Regions from separate parts of the Undibacterium sp. MH2W genome, predicted to be linked through region 2. Evidence: predicted binding sites of a transcription regulator. Region 2 holds the regulator's gene; the other holds the start of a gene.
The links. The regulator sigma-54, encoded in region 2, starts transcription at its own class of promoters, with help from an activator protein. The targets are predictions, from matches to a motif close to TGGCANGNAANCTGCTTT.
Positions count from the first base shown of each region.

Region 1: ACO0K2_RS05670 (TorF family putative porin) is a predicted target of sigma-54. The motif match lies at 3,166-3,183, and genes of this name have one in related genera.

Region 1 covers NZ_JBMPPA010000002.1:302,244-309,529, reverse strand. Annotated here, with positions in the region: gene ACO0K2_RS05685 (tetratricopeptide repeat protein) at 1-22, shown strand, start outside; gene ACO0K2_RS05680 (ammonium transporter) at 303-1,883, opposite strand; gene ACO0K2_RS05675 (P-II family nitrogen regulator) at 1,915-2,253, opposite strand; gene ACO0K2_RS05670 (TorF family putative porin) at 2,268-3,014, opposite strand; gene ACO0K2_RS05665 (accessory factor UbiK family protein) at 3,490-3,732, shown strand; gene ACO0K2_RS05660 (DUF6445 family protein) at 3,778-4,554, shown strand; gene ACO0K2_RS05655 (YifB family Mg chelatase-like AAA ATPase) at 4,693-6,222, shown strand; gene ACO0K2_RS05650 (DUF2076 domain-containing protein) at 6,313-7,050, shown strand; gene ACO0K2_RS05645 (DUF1800 domain-containing protein) at 7,178-7,286, shown strand, end outside.
Region 2 covers NZ_JBMPPA010000002.1:646,175-653,460, forward strand. Annotated here, with positions in the region: gene ACO0K2_RS07190 (ABC transporter ATP-binding protein) at 1-148, shown strand, start outside; gene ACO0K2_RS07195 (enoyl-CoA hydratase/isomerase family protein) at 234-1,328, opposite strand; gene hpf (ribosome hibernation-promoting factor, HPF/YfiA family) at 1,496-1,843, opposite strand; gene ACO0K2_RS07205 (RNA polymerase factor sigma-54) at 1,953-3,437, opposite strand; gene lptB (LPS export ABC transporter ATP-binding protein) at 3,448-4,212, opposite strand; gene lptA (lipopolysaccharide transport periplasmic protein LptA) at 4,244-4,810, opposite strand; gene lptC (LPS export ABC transporter periplasmic protein LptC) at 4,849-5,472, opposite strand; gene ACO0K2_RS07225 (KdsC family phosphatase) at 5,469-5,993, opposite strand; gene ACO0K2_RS07230 (KpsF/GutQ family sugar-phosphate isomerase) at 5,993-6,982, opposite strand; gene ACO0K2_RS07235 (cation:proton antiporter) at 7,177-7,286, shown strand, end outside.

The DNA of each region.
Region 1 (7,286 bases), 340 kb from region 2:
AGAAGCAACAGCAGCAAAATAAATCATGTTGGTCAGAAACTGAACAACTAGTTTGAATTTAGTTTTAGTTTTAGTTTTAGTTTTAGCTTCACATCAACGTGCCAGAACTTGTTTCTGGCACGTTTTTTTTGCCTTGCAATCTTGTGAGGCATCACGATATCGTCCATCGTCATAGGTCATACAAGTAAAAAAAAGCGGTTTAGCCATGTCGCTAAACCGCTTATAAAATCAGCACCGTGCGCTCTATACACGTACTGAGGATACTAGATTTCCTACTTCAAACTTTTATCGACCACCACACATTAAGAGTGGTAAGCAGATTCACCGTGGCTAGTGATGTCCAGACCTTCGCGCTCTTCATCTTCAGGAACACGCAAGCCGATGACGATATCAACCAGTTTGTATGCAATCACAGAGACGATCGCTGACCAGATCACGGTTGTACCAACAGCGATGGCTTGTACTTTCACTTGATCAAAGATCACATAAGGATCTGCGGACATTTTGTTTGCTACGTAGTCCATGATGCCTTGGCCGCCCAACGCTGGTGCAGCGAACACACCTGTTGCCAACGCACCGAAGATACCGCCAACACCGTGAACACCGAACACGTCCAGAGAGTCATCTGCGCCGATCAAGCGTTTCAGACCGTTCACACCCCACAAGCAGATGATGCCGACCAACAAACCGATGATCAATGCACCCATTGGGCCAACGAAACCACATGCTGGTGTAATCGCAACCAAACCAGCAACAGCACCGGATGCACCACCTAACATGGATGGCTTACCTTTAGACATCCACTCACCGAAGACCCAAGACACAGCAGCTGCAGCCGTTGCCAACAGCGTATTAACGAATGCCAATGCTGCGATATCGCCTGCTTCCAGCGCAGAACCTGCATTGAAACCAAACCAGCCCACCCACAACAAAGACGCACCAATCATTGTCATTGTCAGGGAGTGTGGTGCCATGGATTCTTTACCGTAGCCAACACGCTTACCAATCATGATCGCGCCAACCAAACCGGCAACCGCTGCATTGATATGAACAACCGTACCACCTGCGAAGTCCAACGCGCCTTTTTGTTGCAAGAAGCCGCCTTTGACCAACTCAGCTGCTGCAGTCGCTGCATCTTTGATGCCATCAGGACCAGTCCAGAACCACACCATGTGTGCCACTGGCAAGTAGCTGAAAGTGAACCACAAGACGACGAATGCAAGTACTGCACTGAATTTTGCACGCTCAGCAAACGCACCGATAATCAGACCGCAAGTGATCGCTGCAAATGTTGCTTGGAAAGCGACATACACAAACTCAGGAATCACAACGCCTTTACTGAAGGTAGCAGCCGTCGAGAATGAGCCTTTGACAGGATCCCAGATACCTTTGAGGAACACGCGATCAAAGCCACCGATGAACGAATTGCCTTCGGTAAATGCCAGTGAGTAACCATAGATGCACCACAGAACGATGATCACAGCGAAGATCATGAACACTTGCATCAAAATGGACAGCATGTTTTTGGAACGAACCAGACCGCCGTAGAACAAGGCCAAACCTGGGATCGTCATCAAAATCACCAACAGTGTCGATACCAACATCCAAGCGGTATCGCCTTTGTTAGCGACTACGACAGGTGCGGAAGCAGCGGACGCATCGGCTGCGGCGGCTGGTGCAGAAGCGGTCGCAGCATCTGATGCTGCTGCAGGCGCTGCAACTGGCGCTGGTGCTGCCGTTGCTGCTGGTGCGGAAGCGGTTGCTGCGGATGCCGCAGTCGCGTCAACTTTTGCTGGCGCATCGTCAGCCATTGCGACGGATGTCATCCCCACTGATGCAAGCAAGGCACCTGCTACCAGTATATTTTTAAAAATATTTTTCATATGAATTCCCTAATGAATCAATCAGAGTACGTCAGAGTGCGTCGTTGCCGGTTTCGCCGGTACGGATACGCACAACCTGTTGCAAGTCATAGACAAAAATCTTTCCATCGCCAATTTTGCCTGTGCGTGCTGCGTTTTCGATCGCTTCGATCGCGCGATCAACGATCGCATCATCCACAGCCGCTTCAATTTTGGTTTTTGGTAAGAAATCAACGACGTATTCAGCACCGCGATATAACTCGGTATGACCTTTTTGACGGCCAAAACCTTTGACTTCCGTCACGGTGATGCCCTGCACTCCCATCTCCGATAAAGCTTCACGCACTTCATCGAGTTTGAAAGGTTTGATAATCGCTGTAATGAGTTTCATACTATCCTCGATCTTCAGAATGTTTTAACGGCAGTCAAGACCAGGCTTGTTTTGCCAGTGAATTTACCCGCTGGTGTGACATATAAGGCACTGTTTGCGTTGGTGCCAATGGCTGCTAATGTGAACGCGACGCCAACAAATTCTTTCGTTACACCGAATTTCCAGTCTGTGTAAGACAAGGCAGAACTATTTTTGACGTTTTGACGACCTGCGTGAATAACCAGTGTGTAACCTTCTGGCAATTCAACGTTGGCACCCAGATCCAAATAGCCACTGTTTTTACTATTTTGGTTGCCGAACAGGTTCGTTACCGAGCTGGAGTACTTGGCGTAGAAAGGACCTGTACCAACTTGACCGTAGATTTCTGTGGTGTTCGCATTAGCCAAGCCAGCAACGTTACCCAAACCGTTAGAAGGATAGACGTAGCTCAGGACACCCACGTCATAGGTCACGTCTTTCGTGATCTCGCCGCGCTTACCTGCATACAAATCCCACTCAACATCGCCACCGCCGCCTGCATCTTTAGTCCATTTAATGGAAGACAACCAAGTACCAGCGTAAAAGCCTGTTGGATTGTTGGTGTAGTCCGCACCGCCTTGCAATGCTGGATCTAAACGCGTTTGAGAGATACCACGATAACGATAGTCGCTTGCGACACCAACGTTATAACTGACTTCATTGTCTGGTTTTGCATCTTCTGCGTGAACAAATCCAGTCACGAACGTTGAGGCAACTGCTACAGCAAGTAAAGCTTTCTTCATTTTGCTTCCCCTTAAAGGTATAAACATTAGTCGTAATTAAGAAACTGCCTTGAACTCACTTCGTCAACCACTGATACACAAAGCCAGAAGATCATCCGTGACCCTGCGGGAAATGAACTCATTGAACTTGATAGAGCTCTTCGATCTTGTATAAGCAGGAGTCGTGCCAGCTGTCTTTAGAACAATACAGCTCAAATAAATCATGGATAATTTGTCACTAATTATGAAGCGATCGACTGTTGATGACAGCTTTGTTACGCCTTGTCATATCTCTGTCGCGTCCAGATGCACCCCGACCATGGGCAGGTCTCGGGCTTTGGGTTATGATTTCCCTTTCATCACATTTGTTGGAATTCACTATAGTTCACCAACGGATGATTTGCACCAATTTGTAGCAGGCGTTTTTGCACCTTTTGACGCCAGAAAAATACGCACCATAAACGTGCGCACTCTTTGATAACCAGGACAAGCCACCATGAACAAGCAAAATTTTTTCGACGACATGCAAGCCAAAATCAATCAGGTGCTCGAGAATTCTCCAGCCAAAGACATCGAAAAAAATGTCAAAGCCATGATGACGCAGGGTTTTTCTAAACTGGATCTGGTGACCCGCGAAGAGTTTGATATTCAGGCACAAGTCTTAGCGAAAACCCGCGCTAAACTCGAAGCGCTCGAAGAACGCGTGGCAGCCCTTGAAGCGCACTTCGCGGCGAAGTAAGTAGCGAATCCACTTTTTACTCTCCATGGTGCATCGCGATGACCGATGCACCATGGTGATCATTCATCTGCCTATCATCCGCCCCCTTATTTCCCATTCTTGCCCATGTTCAATCCGCGCCCAACAATTCAATTGATTCCCATCCCCGGACATTTGCCTTGTATCGTGATTGACGACTTTTTATTGGAACCAGAGGCGATGGTGGCGTATGCAACGCAACAGCGTGACCACTTTTCAATGGCGCCGGTGAATACCTTCCCGGGGTTGCAACTCGTGATGCCCGACGATTTTTCGGCACGGTTAAATGATTTTTTCATTCAGCACATCAGACGCTTGCTGGGTGCGCGGCGGACAGAACGGATTTTTAGCCGCTTGTCGATGGCGACGTTGCAGCCCCATGAGCTCGGGCTATTTCAGCGTATTTGCCATACGGACCCGATCACCACGCATCCACAGCAGTGTTTTGCCGCCTCCGTGCTTTACTTGTTTGACAATCCAGACTTAGGTGGCACCAGCTTTTACCGGCCCACGATGGCCAAAGATGAGCTATACCGCTTGTTCTACTCTCCTGACTCCCCTTGGTGCACGATGTCCAATGAAGAGTTCACGGCAGAACTCGGTGTGGAGCCCGGTTACCAGACAGGATCAAATAAATACTTTGAACTGATCAACATGGTTCCAGCAAAATGGAATCGCATGATTTTTTATGATGCGTACATTTTTCATTCTGCCTACATCACCAATCCATCCTTACTGAGCAGCGACCCCACCGGCGGCAGGCTCACCATCAATGGGTTTTTCACCTGCCGGCGCGCTGCATAGTCCATTCATTGTCGCCCTTGCTGCCACACGGTACTCAATGCCCGTCGCCGATTCTTCCCGTTCAATCGCTGAACGATGAATCGACGCTACGGTGCTGCCGTCTAGATAATTCATCGTTTCACCAAATAAAGGAAGAATGTGAGTCTTGCTGTATTAAAAAGCCGCGCATTGGCTGGTATGGATGCGCCACAAGTGACTGTGGAAGTCCATCTGGCAAACGGTTTGCCTGCGTTTACGATCGTCGGGCTGCCTGAAACGGAAGTAAAAGAATCCAAGGACAGGGTGCGTGCCGCCATCCAGAATGCACGTTTTGAGTTTCCTGCCAAACGGATCACCGTCAACCTTGCACCGGCGGATCTGCCGAAAGAGTCTGGCCGCTTTGACCTTCCCATCGCTTTGGGCATTCTGGCAGCATCTGGCCAAATTCCGAGCGAGATGCTCGACCACTACGAATTTGCGGGGGAACTGTCACTCTCTGGAGAACTCCGCCCAATTCGCGGTGCGCTGGCCATGACCTTTGCAATTTGTCAGGGTCAACGCGGTGCCCAGCCCGAACGTAAGCGCGCCTTTATCTTACCCACTGCAAATGCGAATGAAGCGGCGTTGGTGAGCGATGCCGCGATTTATCCAGCAGACTCTTTACTTCAAGTTTGTACTCACTTCGCTGCTATCAAGGGTGATGACAGGCTTTCACGCCATCGTCCAGTCGAAAACAGCCGAACCGTCAACTGTCCGGATTTCAATGAAGTGAAAGGACAACTCCAAGCCAAACGGGCACTTGAGGTCGCTGCGGCAGGTTCGCACTCCGTCCTTATGGTCGGACCACCCGGCACCGGTAAATCCATGCTTGCGGCCCGCTTTGCGGGTATTTTGCCCACAATGACCGACCAAGAGGCATTAGAATCGGCAGCAGTCCAATCGTTAACATCAGGCTTCTCGATTCATCAATGGAAGATTCGCCCCTATCGTGCACCTCATCACACGGCCTCCGCCGTTGCACTGGTTGGCGGTGGTGGCAATCCGCGCCCCGGCGAAATTTCGCTGGCACACCGTGGCGTCCTGTTTCTCGATGAGCTCCCAGAATTTGATCGTAAAGTCTTAGAAGTGCTACGTGAACCGCTCGAATCTGGTCACATCACCATTTCCCGCGCTGCACGTCAGGCGGATTTTCCGGCACGCTTTCAACTCATCGCTGCAATGAATCCCTGCCCCTGTGGCTATTTTGGCCACAGTAATGGCAAATGTCGTTGCACGCCGGAGCTGATCAATCGCTATCAAGACAAAATCTCAGGTCCCTTGCTCGATCGCATTGACCTACAAATTCAGGTGGCCGCGTTGCCCCACGCTGATTTACTGAAGCAAGCCGACGGCGAACCCAGCGCCCTCATTCACGCACGCGTCGAAGCCGCGTTTGAGCGCCAGCAGAGGCGCCAAGGAAAAGCCAACAACTTACTCAGCACCAGCGAAATCGATGCGTTATGCCAACCAGATGCCGCCGCACAACAGCTTCTCACGCAAGCCATCACCAAGTTTGCTTGGTCTGCACGCGCATACCACCGAGTATTAAAAGTAGCGAGAACCATCGCCGATCTCGCCGCCGCAGAGACCATTAGCACACCCCATGTCGCAGAAGCGATTCAATATCGACGAGCACTCAGGGAGCATTAAGCTATCCTCATGGCGGGTATCATCTACATCAGTATTGAAATCCATCCGGTCATAACCAGATAGGTAGCGTTACGTTCACCTCAGGAGAAAATGATGTCACCACAGGAAATCCACTTATTGCAGAATTTTCTGGATCAGTTGGTCCAAGTGCAGGGCGTCAATAAAGATCCCGTGGCACAGGAAATGATTAACACCGCCGTCAGTAAGCAGCCTGATGCCAGCTATTTGCTGGTACAACGTGCACTATTATTGGATCAGGCAATGGTCCACGCCAATAGTCAAATTGCCAGCCTGCAAGCAGATCTGCGTGAGCAAAAGGCCCTCAATGCGGCGCTTGGCAATGGGCAAACCAGTTCATCGTCCAGTTTTCTCGACCCCGCCATCAGTGGTTGGGGCAACAGCGCTCAAAGCAGACCACTCAATGTGTCTTCAGCGCCCCCAGTTGCGAGTTATCCATCTGGCGCAACATCCGTCACTGGTCAGCCGTTGCCTGCCTACCCGACAGCTTACCCGGCAAACGTAGCGACACCAGTGCAATACGCACAACCCGCTTCGTCGAGCTTTTTTGGTGGAAATACGGGAAGCGTCCTTGGTTCCGTTGCGGCAACGGCAGCTGGCGTGGCCGCGGGGGCGTTCTTGTATGAAGGGATCAGCCATATGATGAACGGTAATGAACACCAACGGTTGAATGCGAATTTCAATGACAATGTCACTGGTGACAATATGAACTCGTCCCTCAGCAACCAGAATGACAGCGGGCTCATCTCTGGCTATTTTGACCAAGGACAAGATCAGTCTTCGGCATTAGACGACAGCAGCGACATTTGATCGACTAGTCAAAAAAACTATTTTTATACAAAAAAATACATAGTCGCAGTCCACCCCGGTCATCTCTTTTGAGCATAATTCGTTGTATCCTCCTATGCTTTGAATATGACCGGAGTACAGACTGCCCATGTTTAGCTCTCTTTCAATACAACGGCTCGCCAGCGCAGGACTGATCTGCCTGCTGGCCGCGTGCGGCTCATCTTCTGTGCGACAAGATGCAAAAAACGACTACGTTA
Region 2 (7,286 bases):
GGAACAGTTTGCGGCAGCAGCGTTGGCCGTCGCTGATTACGGCTACGTACTGGAAAATGGGCGTATTTCGGTGCATGGTCCTGCGGCGAGCTTGCAGAACGATCCTGCAGTGAAGGCGGCGTATCTCGGAGGAAATGCGCAGCACTAAGACTGCCATTGATGTAAAACACCCCGCGAGTAGTACAGCGGGGTGTTTTTTTTAGACAGATTGCTGACGTCAATAGGTCTTTGGATTATCCCGCTAATGCGTGCAGCGGATGAGCATAATCTGGCCATACCGGCGAGAAGAATCCCAGCACCATATCGCGTGTCACCTCTGAGAGATGTGCAGGTGACCATTGTGGTTGATTATCTTTGTCGACAACCAACGCACGAACACCTTCTACGACTTCACCATGCTTGAAACAGTGACGAACCATGGTTCTTTCCATGCGCAGACAATCTGACACCGTCATGTTGGCGCTGCGGCGCAGTTGCTCCAATGTCACGCTCATGAGCAATGGTGAGCGTTTTTCCATCGTGGCGACGGTTGTCTGAGCGAAGGTGCTATCGCTGGCTTTCAGACGCTCTGTGATAGCAGGGACACTATCGCCGATGAACAAGGCATCAATCTCTGTACGATGTGTGGCCAGTTTGCTTTGCGTTGGGTCGATTTGCGTTGCAAAGGGAGCGGCGAAATTGTGAATCGCTTGACGCCAATCAGTCGTATCGTGATTGCTGAAAAGCGCCATCAACGCGGGAATCTCCGTTGTTGGAATAAACACATCAGCAAGGCCTGCATAGAGGGCGTCCGCCGCACCAATGATCTCTCCGCTTAAGCCCAGATACGTACCGATTTGGCCAGGTGTGTGTGATAAGAAGTAACCACCTCCTACATCGGGGAAGAGTCCGATATTCACCTCTGGCATCGCCATTTTCGTGCGTTCAGTGACGATGCGTACGCAGGCGTCTTGGCCTGCTTGTGCGATACCCATGCCTCCACCCATCACAACGCCATTCATGATGGCGATGTAAGGCTTCGGATAAAAATGAATTAAATGATTTAATGCATATTCTTCCGTAAAAAAATCTTCTAAGAGTGCACTATCACCCTTCGGGGATGCTGTGCCAACATCATAAAAAAAGCGAATGTCACCACCCGCGCACAAGGCCTTTTCGCTACTGCTATGAATAACGACAGCACGAATTTGTGCGTCATCGCGCCATTGTAAGAGACTAGCGGTGATGGCACGAACCATCTCTAGTGAAAGCGAGTTGAGTGCTTTGGGGCGGTCTAGCGTAATAAACCCAATATGATTATTAACGGAGGTGATAACGTGTTCGCTCATAGGATGACCAATAGAATAATGGTGATGAAGCCCTTATTTTATGCTGGGCTGGATGTGGCGTCACGCGCTTTTGGCACTGCGACAGAAAGCGTTACGCAAACAAAAAAGGACGCTCTATTGCGTCCTTTGTTGGTTGCCTCTGACTTCGCAGGGCGCTCATGAGGTGCTTATGATGCCGATGCCGGATCAGGCATGTGTTTGATGGCATCGTGGTGATGTTCCTGAATCTTGTCTTTGTGTTTAATCACTTGACGATCCAGTTTATCGACCAATGCATCAATGGCAGCATACAAATCATGTGCCAAACTCTCAACGTGGATATCTTTACCACTGATGTGCAGGTTGATATCTGCCTTGTGACGTTTTTCTTTTTCCCGGAGCTTGTCTACCGTCAGAATGACGGCAATATCAATGACTTGATCGAAGTGGCGCCGTACCCTTTCCAACTTGGTATGCACGTATTCGCGAATTGCAGGAGTTACTTCGACGTGATGTCCACTGATGGTGAGATTCATACTGTGCTCCTATAGTGATGTTACATGCTACAACAATGCGCTCGATTCATTCAAAATGTGTTGAGCTAAATCATATATAGCAATCTAAGCCGTAAATACAAGGACAAACTTATAAAGATTTACGCATACTCACTGGAGGAATTTTCAAGGCTTCGCGGTATTTGGCGACTGTCCGTCGGGCAATTACCATGCCCTGTTCACCCAGCATGTCTGCGATTTTACTGTCAGAGAGTGGGTTCTTCTGGTCTTCTGCTCCTATCAACTGCTTGATGAGTGCTCGTATCGCGGTGGACGATGCTTCTCCCCCGGTTTCCGTCGCGACATGGCTGCCGAAAAAATATTTCAACTCAAACATGCCATGTGGGGTCAACATGTATTTTTGGGTCGTTACACGAGAAATGGTGCTCTCGTGTAATCCTAGTGTATCAGCTATTTCGCGCAAAACAAGGGGGCGCATCGCAACTGCACCGTGTGTGAAAAAATTACGCTGTCTTTCTACTATCGCTTGTGCAACGCGCAAGATGGTTTCGAAACGTTGGCGCATATTTTTGATCAACCAGCGTGCTTCCTGAAGTTGCGTAGAGAGACCATTTTCTCCGCGGTGCTGACGCATCATGTTGGCATAAATACTGCTCACGCGTAGCTTGGGCATCACGTCTTGATTGAGGACAACCTGCCAACCGTGAGCCGTTTTTTTAACAATGACATCAGGGACAACATAGTCCGAACTGCTCTTAGCAAATTCGCTACCAGGACGTGGTTTGCAAGCACGAATCACGATTTGTGCTTCGCGCAAATCTTCGTCATCGCAATCAAAAATTTTCTTTAATTTTGTAAAGTCACGCTGTGCAAATAAATTTAATTGATTTTCAACAATATTTAACGCAAGGCGACGCGTCACGAATGGAATATCAGGTAAACGTTTTATCTGCAAAGCAAGACATTCTGCTGGGCACCGCGCACCAACGCCAGCAGGATCAAAGCTTTGCACCATCGACAAGGCAAACGTCAGTTCTTCTGGTTCGACGGTCAATTCAATTGGCAGACTGGCATGGATTTCATCTAATGTTTCACTCAGATAACCATTGTCATCAATCGCATCAATGATCAGTTCCACCAGTGCAAGATCGCGCGGTTCACGTAAATTCAAGCGCATCTGTTCCAGCAAATGCTCACGCAGACCAATATGCGCAGCTTCTAGCTGACGTTGTCCATCATCATCTTCCGCATTGTATTGGCTTGCTGGCGCATCGTTGAAGCTCCATTCTTCTTCGTTGGCACTCACGCTGTCGTTGATCGCAAATTCGGTGTCAGAAGACGTCTCTACTGTCGTTGCGGTCGTCGCTTGTAGGTCGGGTACTTCCATGCCTGCATCGGGGGTGGCACTGGCAGTGTTAATACCGCCGTCAGCCAAAAGCCGAACTGCATTGTCCATAGGATCATCGACCCGTTCGAGCAACGGGTTTTCGATGAGGAGGGTCTCTAGCTCTTGATGCAATTCGAGGGTCGATAATTGCAGCAATCGGATGGATTGTTGCAATTGCGGCGTGAGAGCAAGATGCTGAGATGTGCGGAGTTGCAGACTTTGTTTCATGATGCTTCCGTCACATGCGGAAATGCTCTCCTAGGTACACGCGTCTGACGGATTCATTTTCAATGATATCGTCGGGCTTACCGCTGGCCAATACGGCACCTTGGTTGATAATGTAGGCGTGGTCACAAATACCAAGAGTTTCACGCACGTTGTGATCGGTGATCAACACACCGATACCGCGTTCTTTCAAGAAGCGGACAATACGTTGAATCTCAATCACTGCAATCGGATCAACGCCTGCAAAGGGCTCGTCAAGCAACACAAACCGTGGATTCGTTGCCAATGCTCTTGCAATCTCAACGCGTCGCCGTTCACCACCTGATAACGAGAGCGCCTGGTTCTCGCGGATTTTTTCAATCTGCAAATCGGCCAGTAAGGCGTTGAGACGTGTATCGATGTCAGCCTTGGATAAATATTTATTATTTTTATCTTTTTGAATCTCTAACACGGCGCGGATATTTTCTTCCACGGTGAGTTTTCTAAAAACAGAGGCTTCTTGAGGCAGGTAGGACAAACCCAGTACTGCACGTTCATGAATCGCGAGACCGGAAGCGGGGATGCCATCGATTGTGATATTGCCACCATCAGAAGGGACTAAACCCACAATCATGTAAAAAGACGTGGTTTTACCTGCTCCGTTGGGGCCGAGTAGTCCAACGACTTCGCCACTCTTGACGGACAACGAGACGTCTCTCACTACTTGTCGCGCACCGTAGCGTTTTTTCAGACCTTTGACCACCAGCGTGCTGGTTGTTTCTGATGTATTGGTTGGCATCTTGGTTTTCTTGTATTTTTGTGTTTTGTCGTTATTTATCGGCTTTAGGTTGAATCGTCAGGCGAATTCTGCCGCTGCCAGAGACTGCCTTACCGCTGCTCGTATTTGAGCCCACAAAAACATCGTTTTTACTATCGTAAGACAAGTATTCGCCTTCTTGTTCGTCGGTGACCTTGGTACCTTCGAGGTAGCGAACTTTGGCAGCCGAGATAAATTTAATCAACTCAGTTTTCTCGTCATACTCTGCGTGCTCTGCCTCGCCCTCTACCCAGAGGTCTGAGCCACCGTCACGCTTTTGACGAAAGCTCACTTTACCACCTGCTTTGCTGAAGAGCTTCACATTTTGAAATTCATCGGGCGATTTTGTGGCAATAGCACGTTCTGCTCTAACGACGAGCGAGCCTTTGGTGATATGCACATCACCAAAGGCTGTTGTTACGTTTGTTTTTCCATCACTAGTGAGATGGTCGGCTTCGATTACCATTTCTTTTTTGCTGTCCGCTTTCTCAGCGTGGGCTGGTAATGCGGCTGAGGTCAAGAAGCCAACCAATAATAGTGAGTGAATCATCTGACGAGGAGAAAGGAGAGTCAGGCGCATGGTTTACTTTCTAAGGGGGTGTCTGTTCAGGTAAATGGTCAATCGCCACGTTTCTTCAAACGCGCATGGACTTTGCTAAGTAATTCCAGTTGCTGCGTCGCGATATTAGCAACCAGGCCAACGGCGCGTGCCTCGATACCTTGGGTGAATAAAGTGACTGGATGATCCGATGTGATTAAATCATCATCGGGCGTTAACATCAGATAATCGGTTTCTAAGCGCATAAAGTGGGAGTTTTCCCCATCAGGGCGCTCTACGGACACATTGTCGTACAGGCGAACGATATCGTGTTCACGTTGTGGAATCACGGTATTTGATTTTTGGTCAACGACGGCACGAGCAGCAATGATTGTTACAGGTGTGCGTTGCTCGGCAAAACTATTAATGTGCGGGTTCGTAATTTCGTATTGATCTGTCCGTGGCAAATGCACCAGCTTGTCACCCGTTAAATGATAATTGGCTTTGCTGCTATTAGAGAGTCGAATGAAATTGAACTGTTCAACGTAATAATCCGGTTCGAGGCGGATCGCCAATTTTTGCGCATCTTCCTCGCCTCGTTGGCGAAATGCACTTTCTACCCAAAAGCTGCCGAGCGCAACGAAACCCAAGATTGCAACAGCAATCCAGATTTGAGCGCGATCGATCGTGATTTGTGGTTTCATGCCAAGTAGTCGGATAAAGCAAGGGTGTATTTATTCTGCGCCCGCAGAATATAGTCACAAACTTCCCGCGCTGCGCCTTTGCCACCGAATGCGGTCGTGACATAGTCAACACGTGAGCGTACTTCAGCATGTCCATTAGGAACACTGACGGCAAATCCGACACGGGTCAAGACCGGCAGATCGATCACGTCGTCGCCAATAAAGCCGCATTGGTCGCTCGTCAGTTGCAACTCTTCTAACAACGCCAGAAATGCTTCTTTCTTATCATGAATCCCTTGGCGGACATGCGTGATGTCAAGATCTGCTGCACGTTTCGATACGATAGCAGATTGGCGAGCGCTGATAATGGCGGTCTCAATCCCCGCTTTTTGTAATAAGCGGATGCCTTGTCCATCAAGGACGTTAAACGTCTTCAATGCTTCGCCCTCTGGACCAAAATGCAGACTGCCGTCGGTCAAAATGCCGTCGACATCAAAAATCATCAGCTTGACGTTCGCTGCTTTTGCTATGGGGTCAGACATTAAATTACCTTTGCTCTGGTCAGATCATGAATATGCAACGCGCCAACGAGTTTGCCTGCATCGTCTGTCACCAGCAATTGATTGATGCGGTAGGTTTCCATCACTTCGACTGCTTCAACCGCTAACTGATCAGCGCGGATGGAACGTGGTGCGGTGTGCATCACGTCAGCGATACTAATTTGAGTGAAATCACAGACGCCTTCCATCATACGACGCAAATCGCCGTCCGTGAAAACGCCCAGAATATTATGTTCTGCATCGACGACCGCGGTCATCGCCATGCCTTTTTTGGTGATTTCCAGCAGTGCAGAGGTCAATTTTGTCTCGGGAGAGACACGTGGAATCGCATCACCCGCACGCATGACATCTTTCACGTAGGTCAAGAGCCGTCGACCCAATGCGCCACCGGGGTGAGAGCGGGCGAAATCTTCTTCGCGGAATCCTCGTGCATCGAGCACAGCAACGGCTAAAGCATCACCTAAGGCCAGCGTTACCGTGGTACTCGCTGTCGGTGCGAGATTGAGTGGGCACGCTTCTTTGTCGACCTGAAGGCTAAGATGGATGTCAGAAATTTTCCCAAGGCTAGAGGCCGGGTTACCCGTAAAGGCAATCAGTTTGACGCCAAGGCGCTTGATGATTGGTAAAATTGACATCAATTCTGCCGCTTCACCAGAATAGGAAATGGCAATAAAGACGTCTTGCGGCGTCACCATGCCGAGGTCGCCGTGGGCGGCTTCAGCGGGGTGAACAAAAAAGGAGGGCGTCCCTGTCGAAGCGAAGGTCGCGGCAATTTTACGGGCAATATGTCCTGATTTACCGATCCCAGAGACAACGACCCGACCTTTGCAGTTGAGTAGCAACTGGACAGCCTGCGAGAAATGGGCAGCATCAGTACCATTGAGGCGTGTCTGCAACGCCATCAAGGCATCTGCTTCAATTTGTATAGTTTGACTCGCCAATTGAACCGCGCGCAGGGCAGCGTTGTTCATGGCGTCATCAGAGGCAGCGTTTGCTTCTGGCAGGGAGGAGGCGTTCAAATCGTTCATCCCGACAGTATAAACGAAATCCTCAAAGCAAAAACTTTGCCAGATGTAACGAAGTTATGACGGAACGCAAAATTCCTACCCTGTTCATGTAAATTAAACAGCGGAAAACGACAGAAAATGGCACTAAATAGGCAATAATGCTTCTTATGAATGCTCTCGATACTACTCTCGCCTTATTAGCTGCCGCCGTCTTTGGGGTGGTCGCTTTTCGCATGTTGCAATTACCGCCGATCTTGGGTTATCTGAC